One region of the Psychromonas saccharinae genome, then DNA from elsewhere that is predicted to be linked to it. Evidence: predicted binding sites of a transcription regulator. Region 1 holds the regulator's gene; each other region holds the start of a gene.

Region 1 (3,203 bases):
TATTCCTGACAGCGATCTTCAGGAACGAATATCGCGAACAGTATATCCACTTTGTTACCGTCATAGGAATCATAATCAATAGGTGTTTCACATTGTATAAAAACTGCTGTCGCAGGTAAGCTGCTGTCAATTTTTACGTGCGGAATTGCAATACCCGAGCCTACGCCCGTAGAACCAATTTTTTCGCGACTAATGAGATCATTAAAAAGTCTCTGTGCATCGATATCCAGTTTTTCCGCTGCAATATGACTGATTATTTCGAGTGCAGATTTTTTACTGGTACAACGTACTTGACTAAATACAGAGTCTTTAGTTAATAGGGTCGATATTTTCATATTTTAATCTACTTTAGCTGCGATATTAAGAAGCGCGAAAGTTTAGCAGTTTACAGGTAAATACGTATCAAGAAATACTCATTTTTTTAATATTAATTAAAAATTTAACAACCTGTAGAGAAAACTTTATGGATAACGCTAGGATATCACTGAATTATTTAATTTTATTCGTGTTCACCTCGCTTTTAATACATAAGTGAACATCGAATTAAAGTTGTTAGAGTAATTGTTTTCGTTGATTAGAAGGTGGGATACCTAACGACTCTCGGTATTTTGCAATCGTACGACGCGCTACTTTTATACCTTGTTCCTCAAGTAATTTACTTATTTTATTATCACTTAAAGGTTTTGTTGTTAGTTCTGCACTGACGAGCTTTTTAATTAAAGCGCGAATAGCTGTTGATGAACATTCACCACCACTTTCTGTTGCAACGTGGCTAGAAAAGAAGAATTTAAGTTCATAAATACCTCTTGGTGTATGCATAAACTTCTGCGTAGTTACACGAGAAATAGTCGATTCGTGCATGTCTACTGCAAAGGCAACATCATTTAATACCATTGGTTTCATTGCTTCATCGCCGTATTCAAAAAAGGCTTGTTGTTGTTGAACAATACAATTAGACACTTTTAAGAGTGTTTCATTACGACTTTCTAAGCTTTTAATAAACCATTTTGCTTCTTGTAAGTGGCCCTTAATAAATTGTGAATCACTTTTACTAATATTACCTTTACATAAATTAGCGTATTGGGTGTTGACCGATAGGTTTGGATCACAGTCTGGATTTAATGAAACACGCCATTGTCCTGCTATTTTTTTTACGTAAACATCGGGGACAATATATTGTGCATGTGATTCTTCAATTTGATTGCCAGGACGAGGCTCTAAACTTTGAATTAAACGCATAACTTCAGCAAGTTGCGCTTCTTTTAATTTTGTTTTTCTAGCCAATGTGCGGTAATCGCGATTTGCCAATAAATCCATATGGCACTCTAATACCATTTGCGCTTCGGCTAGCCATTCAGTATCGGGGGCTAAATGTTGAAGTTGAATTTGTAAACACTCTTGGGTGGAACGGGCTGCAACACCAATCGGATCAAAATGTTGAATACGTTTTAATACAACTTGAATTTCATCAAGTTCAAGATCTTCAATATCAACACTTAAGCTTTCTAAAATAGATTCACACGTACTTGTTAAATAACCTGATTCATCAATCGAGTCGATAATAGAAGTCGCAATAAGTTGATCAGTTTCAGAAAAAGGTGTTAGTTCCATTTGCCACAGTAAGTGGTCTTGTAATGTATTTGATGATTCACCTTGATAAACTGTATCTTCACCTTCATAGCTTGCACCACCTGAAGCAACGGAGGTCGTTGGAACTGGGCTATAGGATTCTTCCCAATCAGTTTCCGCAGGAAGATCGTCAGAAAATTCTTGCTTTGTGATTGCTTCCGAAGTATCAATTTGACTACTGTCTTGTTCTTTATGTGCTTCTTCACTGCTTGTTTTGTCATCTTGTTCAAGTAGTGGGTTTTCGTCGAGCGCATTTTGGATCTCTTGCTGCAAATCGAGTGTAGAAAGTTGTAATAATTTAATTGCTTGCTGTAATTGAGGAGTCATGGCGAGTTGCTGACCCATCTTCAATTGTAACCCTTGTTTCATCAAAATATTTTTTCCTCCTATTCAACCATTGTTAGCTTAGAGTGTGAATTCATTGCCTAAATAAACCTGTTTAACTTGATCATTTGCTAAGATTTCATCTTGGGTTCCAATTGCAATAATTTCACCATGGCTAACAATATATGAGTGTTGGCAAACATCCAGTGTTTCACGTACATTATGATCTGTGATTAGTACGCCTAAACCTCTATCCCTAAGCTGTTGAATAATATTTTTAATATCAATAACTGAAATAGGATCAACCCCTGCAAAGGGTTCATCTAAAAGGATAAATTTGGGTTCAGTTGCTAATGCTCGTGCAATTTCTACACGGCGACGCTCTCCGCCCGATAAACTCATTCCTTTATTACTACGTATATGGGTTATATGAAACTCTTCGAGTAACATTTCTAGTTTCTCTAGGCGCTCCGCTTGTGATAACTCTTTACGCATTTGTAAAATGCCCATGATATTTTCAGTTACCGTTAAACGTCTAAAAATAGATGCTTCTTGCGGTAAATAACCAATCCCTTTTTGTGCACGAATGTGCATTGGTTGGTTAGAAAGATCTTCATGGTCTAAAAAAATAGTGCCTGCATTTTGTTTTACTAGGCCAACAACCATATAAAAAGATGTTGTTTTACCTGCTCCATTTGGACCAAGTAATCCTACAATTTCACCGGTTTTCACGGTAATACTAACGCCATTAACAACGGTACGACCTTTATAACTTTTTACTAAGCCTTTTGCTATTAATTCAGCCATTTGATTTATTCTTCTTTATTCGAGTTAGTTGTGTCTTGTTTCGTTTTTTCAAATTGAGAAGGGAGAAAAACAGTATTAACTCGATCTTTATTAGATTCTCCCGTGCCTACAATAAGTTCTTTTGTTTTAAGAAAATAGACTATTTTTGAAGCATTAATTTCACTATCAAGCTGTTTAACTTGTGCACTGCCACTGAGCGTGATTTTCCCCTCCGCAACATTATAACTAATATAATTGGCTTTTGCTGTTAATGGGCGACCATCGTTTTGCGTTTGGTAAAAGGTGGCAGGTAATCCTTCTGCAGTCATCTTTTCGCTATTTATTTTTGTATCTCGTTCAACGGTTAATGTGTTGCTAGTTATTTTGATAGTGCCTTGGGTTAATAACACTTCCTTTGAAAAAATAACTTTATTTTCTGCCATTTTTGCATGCTGTTGTAATGA
Region 2 (3,203 bases), 1.8 Mb from region 1:
AAGATATATAAGAGGAAAATATTATGGCTTTTAATGTTGCATTAAGTGGAATCTCAGCAGCCCAAACCGATTTGGATGCTACGTCAAATAACATCGCTAACGTAAATACCGTTGGTTTTAAAGAATCTCGAGCAGAGTTTGAAAGTGTTTATGCAAACTCACTCTTCTCTAATAGCGATACCAAAACGGGTGATGGTGCATCTGTTTCAACGGTGGCCCAACAGTTTAGTCAAGGGAGTTTGAAGTTTACCGATAACCCGCTTGATCTTGCGATTACTGGGAGCGGTTTTTTTGCTACGGCAAGTGAAGGGGCAAATGAGTTAAGCTATACCCGTTCTGGTACGTTTAAATTGAACAGTGAAAATTTTATTGTTGATAATAGTGGCAGATATTTACAAGCCTTTCCGGTCAATACGGATGGTACTTCTTCATCGGTCAGTTTAAGTACAACCGAACCTATTCAAATTCCAGAAACAGCTGGGACACCGGTGCCGACTTCTGGTGTAGATGTAACGTTAAACTTACCGGCAGGCGACCCGACAATGGATCCGGCAAATTTTGACCCTAATGATCCGGCTACTTATAACAATGCAACATCAGTCACCGTTTATGATTCATTGGGTGAAGCGCATGTCGCAAGTACTTATTATATCAAACCTAATGATGCTTCTTTTAACGGAACAAGTCAGTGGGTTACCTTTATGACGATTGACGGTAAACCAGTTGATGCTTGGGATAATGAAAATAATGCAGAAACGGCGGGAACCTACCAAGTCGATACCGATGGTGATGGACTGGCCGATTCCTCTGTACCTGGTGCTGATGGGACAGCTATTGCCGCAGATAAAAGGGCGGAATATACCGATGCCGATGGTGTGGTCCATACCGGTGGTGTATTAACCTTTGATTCCGTTGGTGCCTATACGGGAAGTCAACCTCAAACGCTTGATTTTGAAGCGTTAGGAGTGTCAGGTGCGGGGGTATTAGATCCCGGTGCTGATGGATCACAGACTATTAAACTTAGTTTTGTTGAGCCAACACAATATGCATCGGCCTTTGAGGTTACTGCATTAGAACAAGATGGTTTAACCGTTGGTAGTTTGACTGGGGTTGAAATTGGTGACGATGGTTTAGTTAAAGCGACTTACAGTAACGGAACTTCACAACCATTATCTCGTGTATCAGTGGTGCGTTTTAGAAATGAACAAGGACTGTCACAAAATGGTTCTAATTGGATTGCCTCTCAAGATTCTGGTGAGCCGATTGCCGGCGAAGCTGGATCGGGTTCATTCGGGCGTATTAATTCCGCTGCATTAGAGCAATCGAACGTCAATTTAACGACGGAATTAGTTGATTTGATTTCAGCGCAACGGAATTTCCAAGCGAATTCACGTGCATTAGAAATAGACAATGAATTACAGCAAACTATATTGCAAATCAGATAATTACTTTCTCTCTTAGTCTTTTATAAACGCACCTTTATTGGTGCGTTTTTGTTTTTAACTTCTCTAGTATTCTTTATTGGCACACGCTTTGCTTTATATAAATAATAGAAGGTATTTTAGTCGTAAAATGGTCGTCTAGTTACCTAACATGATTTCCATCTGCTAAGGAATATATATGGATCGCTTACTTTATGTCTCAATGTCGGGTGCTAAAGAGAATATGAATTCCTTAGCTGTGCACGGTAACAACTTAGCCAATGCAAATAAAACTGGATTTAAAGCGAGTTTTGAGCAAGCGAGAAGTATGCAAGCCTATGGCGAAGGTTTGCCGACACGTGTGTTTGCATTAGCTGAAGAACCGGGGCAAAACTTTGAAGGGGGAGCCATGCAGACGACTGGACGTGATTTAGATGTTGCGATTCAAGGGGATGGATGGTTAGTAGTTGACTCTCAACTAGGTGGGCAAGCGATGACCCGTGCAGGAGGATTAAACATCAATACCGATGGTTTTTTGGTGGATAATCGAGGTAACGAGCTAGTTGATGAACAGGGGGCGACTATTTTTGTACCGCTGCCCGTAGAAAAATTAAGTATTCGTAAAGACGGGACTATTGAAGTCAGACCTCCAGGTGCGCCTGCAGACGGTTTTGAAGAAGTCGCAAAAATTAAAATGGCTAATCCGGATATCAGAGATATTACCCGTGGTGCAGACGGATTGTTTAGACGTATTGATGGTGTAGAACCTGCCGCAGATGAACAAGTCTCCTTACAAAGTGGATTGTTGGAAGCTTCCAACGTCAATTTAAGTAGTGAGCTAACTAGCATGATTAATTTACAGCGCCAGTTTGAAATGCAGATAAAAATGATGAAAAAAGCGGAAGAGATGGACTCGGCGTCTGACTCTTTATTGCGTGTTGTTTAATCGATGATTAAGCAATTTGTATTTAATATTTTAGGAGAGAAATTATGCATCCCGCTTTATGGATAAGTAAAACAGGGTTAGATTCCCAACAAACTAATGTGGCAACGATTTCTAATAACCTTGCCAATGCCAGCACCGTTGGATTTAAGAAAAGTCGTGCAATTTTTGAAGATTTACTTTATCAAAATATTAATCAACCAGGTGCCAATGCAACTGAAAATTCTAAATTACCTTCCGGTTTAATGTTAGGCGCTGGTTCGAAAGTTGTGGCGGTGCAGAAAAACTTTTCTCAGGGTAATGCATTAACGACCAATAACTCGTTAGATATTATGGTTGATGGTAGTGGATTTTTTGAAATTGAAATGCCAGACGGTAGCTCAGGTTATACGCGTAATGGCCAATTTCAGTTAAATGAAGAAGGTATTATTGTCACCCCTGGGTCCGGGTATCCATTAGTGCCTCAAATTCAAATTCCAAATGATGCCCAATCGATTACGGTTGGATCACAGGGTGAAGTTTCGGTGCGTATTAAGGGGCAGGCAGAAAACCAAGTGGTCGGGCAATTAACCCTTAACGATTTTATTAATCCATCGGGTTTAGAGCCAATGGGTGAAAATTTATATACCGAAACCGGCGCAAGTGGTGGTCCGATTCAGGGCGCACCAGGAGCTGATGGTTTAGGATTTCTACGTCAAGGAATGTTAGAAACATCAAACGTTAATGTAACCGAAGAGTTAGTTAACTTAATTGAAAGTCAACGTGTTTACGAAATGAACTCTAAGGTTGTTTCTGCTGTTGATGAAATGCTTTCTTACGTTAATCAGCAATTATAATTT
Region 3 (3,203 bases), 770 kb from region 1:
ACCCAACAAAGTTGCCTGATTCGTTTAGTGGAATCTACAACAAAACTAAAGTTAATGATAAACAAACATAAACTTAACCCTTTAATCAAAGCTATTTCAGTTTGAATTGGATCAAGAGTATTCAAGGGAGAATATGCGGGGAAGTAAAACCCAAGCCATTGAAAAAAAACCCAAACCTGTACCAAAAATATTATACTAAAAATAAAAGTGACGAATTTAACTTTGGCTAAGAAGTGTTTAAAATTTGGACTAACACAAAGAATAAGTGAGTTTAAAGAAATTAAAAACTCAACTATGCCCCACGACCACGGTCGGTTGGCGCCAAGAGGAATGGGTGCAAACCAAATGATAAAACAGAGTAAATAAAAGGCTAATTTATTTAACATTGTTCGTTGTTCATCAACAAAGCTTGGAAATTAACAAAATAAAGTATCATACACATCCTGTGTTAATTATTTATGAAGAGTACAACTCGTCCAGAGTCTTTATATTCTTTTGTAATTAATGTTTATTGTCTAAAATTTATAATCAATTACAAATAAAATAGCCGGTCCGAAAACCGACTATTTATATAGTTCTATAGCTACTAAAATAGTAAAGGCTAATTTCTTGAAGCAGTGTGACCACCACTTCCTGAACCACAGCCTACACCAGATGACCATGGACCATGCCCATGATTCTTCTTGTTACTATAACCTTTTTTGCCATAGGATTTACCACTATTTTTATTTGAATAGTAATAAACCGTCGCATATTTTCCGGTCATTTTGTAACTGTTAGATTTGCTACTAGATTTCGAACTAACATAATTTTTACTGTTAGATTTTGAAGAAAAGTAACTTTTGTTATTCGAGGAATAACCGTTAGTCGCAAATGTACTGGTAAAAGGCAAAGCCCCTACTAAAGCAACGATTGCTATTTTTTTCATGTCCATACGTCTATTCTCCTAACAATATGAATTATTTCTCTACAATGTTATTTTATTGTGAAAAATTTTATTTGTCACTATCTAAATAATAAATCTTTGTCCATTACATTAATTTAAGATTGAGATATAAGTCAACACAACAGACATTAAATAGTGAACGAATATTGCTTCAACTAAGTAAAAAATACTAAAGCAATATAAAAAAGATCTTAATCGTTTTAAAAATAAACACAACCTAATAATGTTACGCTCAAAATATCTCTAACAACAGTCCTTTTCATAATAAACTCGATCAATCATCTAGCTATGTTTTAAAATATTCATTCTCGCCACCACCCATCATTATTTGTCAGATTTTCTTACACATTTCATACTTGATTCATAAAAAATACAAATTAATTATATAAAAACAACAACTTGAAACAATGGCATGTAACATGCTTTAACATAATGGCAACACATACTGTACATTCAACTAAAACTAAAATGGATTTCTTGGAGAGTCATATGAATATTTTAAAAACAACGGCAACAGCAGCATTATTACTAACATCAGCTTCAACTTTTGCATCTACAATTAGCTTCTCTTCTGGTTTGGATGATGTTTGTACCACAACCGGCTGCGATCTAACGGATCAAAGCTTCTATACTTATGTAGCTCCTGGTGATGGTGCATCTTGGATTCAAGATAATAATGCATGGTTTAATATACATGCTGAATATTCAATTTATGAATATGATTTCAGCACATCTAGCACTGATTACTCTATTGATTCACTATCCATTACTTTTGATGACAATGTCATTATTACAAGTGGTACTAGTGTTATTTTTGATTCAACAACAGTAGGTATTATTGACCCTTGGACTGTTTATACGGATGTAACTAGCTTATTAACTAGTACATTTATCTCTGCAGGCGATTATTTGACTTTTTATGTTGACAATGACCGTGGTCTAGCAACGGGAGTTGCATGGTCGGGTACTGCAACTTCAGTTCCAGAGCCAAGCATGATTATCGCATTGGGGCTTGGTCTCGTTGCATTTGGTGTTCGTCGTCGTAAAAATAACGATGCATAAGACAAATTACCGTTTTTAACATTAAAACGGCTTATTTTTTAGGCCGTTTAAAACTTTCTAATTTAATAACATTTAATGTCGGAATTTTTAACACTTCGAATCAAATTCATATTGCAATATAAACATAAGCCATATAAAACAATCACTTGAAAAACCGGCACGCATTATGCTTATTATTCTCCATGGTAATTATTATTACTCATCATTTATTTTATTAAACGGATTTTTTTGGAGAACTTAATGAATTTATTCAAAACAGCAGCTACAGCTGCATTACTACTTACTTCTGCTTCTACTTTTGCTTCTACTATCAGTTTCACATCTGGTTTAGATGACGTATGTACTAGTTCAAGTTGTGATTTAACTGATCAAGACTTTTATACTTATGTTGAGCCTACTGATGGTGCATCTTGGATTCAAGATGGTAACGCATGGTATGTATCAGGTGCAGAATACTCCATTTATGAATATGACTTCAGCGCAACTGGTAGCGATTACTCTATTGATTCATTATTCGTTAGCTATGATGACAATCTAGTTATCACTATTGGTACTGACGTTATTTTTGATTCAACAACAACGTCTATCACAGACGCATGGACTACTTACACAGATATCACAACTCTATTAAGCAGTGCTTATATTACCGCTGGTGATTATCTAACATTTTATGTTGATAATAACGGTGGTTTAGCAACTGGTGTAGCTTGGTCTGGTACAGCAACTTCAGTTCCTGAGCCAAGCATGGTTATTGCATTAGGTCTTGGTCTTGTTGCATTTGGTGTTCGTCGTCGTAAAAACACTAACGTTTAAGACAACAATCATCATTATAAGATAACTTATACTAAAACGGCTTCTTTCGAAGCCGTTTTTACTTATGTGAAACTTATTTATTTACAAAACACTGCGTAAAAAAAACCGACAACACTTACTTAATCTTGTAATATCCTTTAAACCAATCGACAAATTGCTGCATACCATAATCAATGTCCGTTGCAGGTTTAAATCCAACCTCTTTCTGTAAACTATCTATATCAGCATAGGTTGCTGGCACATCACCTGCTTGCATTGGAAAGTATTCTTTGTCGGCTATTTTGCCAGTCGCTTTTTCAATTGATTCAATAAATCGCATTAAGGCAATTGGTTCATTGTTACCAATATTGAATATTTTGTAAGGTGCTTTGCTGGATGCTGG
Region 4 (3,203 bases), 1.1 Mb from region 1:
TCTGCGATCGCGTGTTGTTCAAGTTCGTGTTTTAGTTCATTGTAGAACTCTCTTCTTGCGGATGAATCACCGGTTGTTGAAACTAATGTATCCAATAATAAACGTTGTTTTTCATGGCTTTCGCGTAATGTATCAAAAATATTATTCATAATTTATTCCTTGTACGAAGTGAGTAAAGGTGAAAATGATGGGAGACATCATTTTCAGTAAAGCGAATGGCAGAGGTTAACAATCTTTATCTTCGGCATTCAGGGTGTCCTTTACATTTTCACAGGCATCTTCAATGCTATTTTGTACATCGGTAGATGCATCATCTATTTTTCACCTGCTTTTTCTGCTGGGCCTTCGGAACAGGCACTGAGTAAAATAACTAGGCTTGAAATGGCTAAAAAAGACTTACAATTTTTTAATTGAATCATAATATTCCCACTTATTTTTGAGTGTTATTCATCATATTTAACACGAGCGATATAATGAATAGGACAACAAATAGATAAAAAATAATTTTAGCAATACCTGCTGCAGCACCTGCGATACCACCAAATCCGAATATTGCTGAAATTAATGCAATGGCTAAAAAAATAAGTACCCAGCGAAGCATAATGTTTCTCCTTTTCTATAAGCTGTATTTATTGGATGACTTCTAGATTATTAATCACATGTTTCACATCTTGCGTATTACGTGCGATGTTCATTGCTAAATCATGTTGTTTAACAGAAGCAACTTCGCCAGTTAACTCGACGGTATGCTCATTGGTGTCTACGTTAATATCTAAGCCGCTAATGTCGTCTTCCATTAATAGTCGTGTTTTAATCACTGTGGTGATTTTTGCATCCGTTAAAGCAACTAATGCTTTATTATTACGATTCTTTTCAACGGGGGTGTTTAAAATAGTTAGTTGGTTATCGACAGCTTCAACACCATCCAAATCTTCAACCAGTTCTCTTGCGAGTAATTTTTCTATACGATTATCTACGTCACCGGTTAAGGTGATCACACCATGGTTAACATGGGTATTAATATCGAAGGAATTTAAATCTGGATTAAATAATAAAATCGTTTCAGCTTTGCCATCTATCCATGCATCGAGAGATTCTTCTTTCCATGTTTGTTGGTTTGCCAATGCAACCGTTGATGATGCAAGTAGTACAGTAGGAAGTGCGATACGAGTAATCATGCTGTTCATATTTTTCTCCTTTATTTGAAACGTATGTCATTTGTCTATCTATCCATCTAGCTATAGCGAAGACTGTGCCAGTTTTTAACTTGCTGTTTTTAAAGGTATATTTTGCATGGTGAGAAAGAGGATGAGATAAAGTATGAAATTTTTACAGTGTCATAATGTAATAGTTAGCGAGGTGGGATTAATGGAAAAGTGCCTCAAAGTAAGAGGCATTTTAGATATTGATGATTAGTGTCCTGCAACGATATAGAAATAGTAAATCATAAACAGTGCAATCACATATACAGACCAATGATCTTCTTTATAACGGCCTGTGATTACCTTTAAAAAGCCATAAACTAACATCGCAGCAGCAATTCCATTACCCGCATTGAAGGTGAAGATGCTGATGACCACACAAACAAAGGCAGGGAAGTATTCAGTAATATCATCAAAGTTAACTTTTTTGATTGAACCCATCATTGAAATGCCGATATAAATGAGTACCGGTGCCGTCGCGACGCTAGGGATCATTCCTGCAATGGGGGCGATAAAGAGTGTTGCGAGGAAACATATTGCGGTAACAATTCCAGTGAATCCGGTGCGGCCACCCGCTTCAACGCCAGCAGAGCTTTCTAGATAAGTGGTGAGCACTGGGCAAGCGAATAACGAGCCAAAGGTGGTTGCGGTCGAGTCGACATGGAAGTTTTTTTCAATGCCCGGTAAATTTCCATCTTTATCGAGATACCCTGCTTGTCCACCGACACCGAGTAAGGTGCCTAATGTTGAGAAAAAGTCGGGAATAAAAAAGGCTAAGAGAAATGGCAAGTATGTTGGATCTAATGCACCAATAATATCGAGTTGCATAAACATGCTGTCTATGTTGGCTGGCAGGCTAAAGAAATGGTCCGGTACTTGAGAAATACCTAAGGGTAAGCTGATTAATGTGGTGGTAATAATAGAAAGAATAATCCCACCTTGAATTTTTCTTGTCGTGAAAAATAAAACCAGGAAGAAGCCAAAAATAGCGAGTAACGAAGTCGTTGCAGTTAAATCTCCGAATATTAGAACATTCTTTTTGGCATTGGCAACGATAATCCCTGCGTGCTTAAACCCAAGTAGGGCGATGAATAGGCCAATCCCCACGCCGACTGACACTTTAACACTGTGTGGGATGACCCGAACCACAAAATCACGCACCCCGAAAAATGAAACTAACATAAATAAAAAACCGCTGATAAATACAATGCCTGCCGCAATGCTGAGCGGGACATCATTACCTAGCAGCGTAAACGAGAAAATCGCAACACTACCTAATCCGGGAGCAAGTACAAAGGGGCGGTTAGTATAAATAGCCATTGCAACCGTGGTAATAATGGTCATTAAAATGGTGACCGTTAATGCACTATCGAAGGGTAAACCGCCTTTGGATAACATACCGGGGACAACGGCAATAATATACGCCATGGTCGCAAAAGTGGTTAAGCCAGCAATGATCTCCTTTCGCATTGTTGTCCCATTTTCTTGGAACTTGAACCAACGGGCAATGTTCCCTCTCGATTGTATTTCAGTTTTCATATGCTCTCTCCTAAGCGTGTATTCTTTGATATCTAATTCGATGATCTTCTTTAATGGATGGTTCCGTTACTAATCTATTTCGGAGCTGATCAAATTCTGACAACCAAAGGCTTTTCCATTGGTTTTTTTGTATCTGGGGGACCCAGCAGGCATCGATAGTATTAGCGAGGATAACGCGTAGGCTATCTAAATCGAATCCAAATTCTTCGACCAATACCCGATAACAATTTGCACTGTTGGTTGCGTGAATGTGCCAATCATCGGTACAGGGGATAATATTCAATCCCGCCTTTGCCATGGCTCGAATAGGGTGTTGCGTACGCCATTGTTGCTTATCTGGCCATTGCTTCAAGTAGTGTGTATTGGATGGGATCACCGTAAAAGGAATGCCGAGTTGTGCATATTTTTGTGTAAGTTCTGGATTATCAATAATGGTATAACCGTGGTCAATACGTTCACAGT

Evidence for each region. The regulator sigma-54, encoded in region 1, starts transcription at its own class of promoters, with help from an activator protein. The targets are predictions, from matches to a motif close to GTTGGCACGNNNNTNGNNT.
Region 2: a site for sigma-54 is predicted at 1,521-1,539, ahead of ACR30L_RS06085 (flagellar basal body rod protein FlgF). Genes of this name have one in related genera too.
Region 3: a site for sigma-54 is predicted at 1,353-1,371, ahead of ACR30L_RS10735 (PEP-CTERM sorting domain-containing protein). Genes of this name have one in related genera too.
Region 4: a site for sigma-54 is predicted at 1,242-1,260, ahead of ACR30L_RS19145 (BON domain-containing protein). Genes of this name have one in related genera too.

Annotation. Positions count from the first base shown of each region.
Region 1 covers NZ_CP195153.1:3,189,100-3,192,302, reverse strand. Annotated here, with positions in the region: gene ptsN (PTS IIA-like nitrogen regulatory protein PtsN) at 1-335, opposite strand, end outside; gene ACR30L_RS14295 (RNA polymerase factor sigma-54) at 553-1,998, opposite strand; gene lptB (LPS export ABC transporter ATP-binding protein) at 2,035-2,760, opposite strand; gene lptA (lipopolysaccharide transport periplasmic protein LptA) at 2,766-3,203, opposite strand, start outside.
Region 2 covers NZ_CP195153.1:1,361,512-1,364,714, forward strand. Annotated here, with positions in the region: gene ACR30L_RS06075 (flagellar hook assembly protein FlgD) at 1-11, shown strand, start outside; gene flgE (flagellar hook protein FlgE) at 24-1,445, shown strand; gene ACR30L_RS06085 (flagellar basal body rod protein FlgF) at 1,621-2,367, shown strand; gene flgG (flagellar basal-body rod protein FlgG) at 2,412-3,200, shown strand.
Region 3 covers NZ_CP195153.1:2,422,300-2,425,502, forward strand. Annotated here, with positions in the region: gene ACR30L_RS10725 (O-antigen ligase family protein) at 1-65, opposite strand, end outside; gene ACR30L_RS10730 (hypothetical protein) at 602-934, opposite strand; gene ACR30L_RS10735 (PEP-CTERM sorting domain-containing protein) at 1,436-2,008, shown strand; gene ACR30L_RS10740 (PEP-CTERM sorting domain-containing protein) at 2,249-2,821, shown strand; gene ACR30L_RS10745 (NAD-dependent epimerase) at 2,937-3,203, opposite strand, start outside.
Region 4 covers NZ_CP195153.1:4,288,164-4,291,366, reverse strand. Annotated here, with positions in the region: gene ACR30L_RS19160 (hemerythrin domain-containing protein) at 1-149, opposite strand, end outside; partial or broken gene ACR30L_RS19155 (hypothetical protein) at 226-419, opposite strand; gene ACR30L_RS19150 (DUF1328 family protein) at 431-601, opposite strand; gene ACR30L_RS19145 (BON domain-containing protein) at 630-1,187, opposite strand; gene ACR30L_RS19140 (NCS2 family permease) at 1,413-2,741, opposite strand; gene ACR30L_RS19135 (adenosine deaminase family protein) at 2,752-3,203, opposite strand, start outside.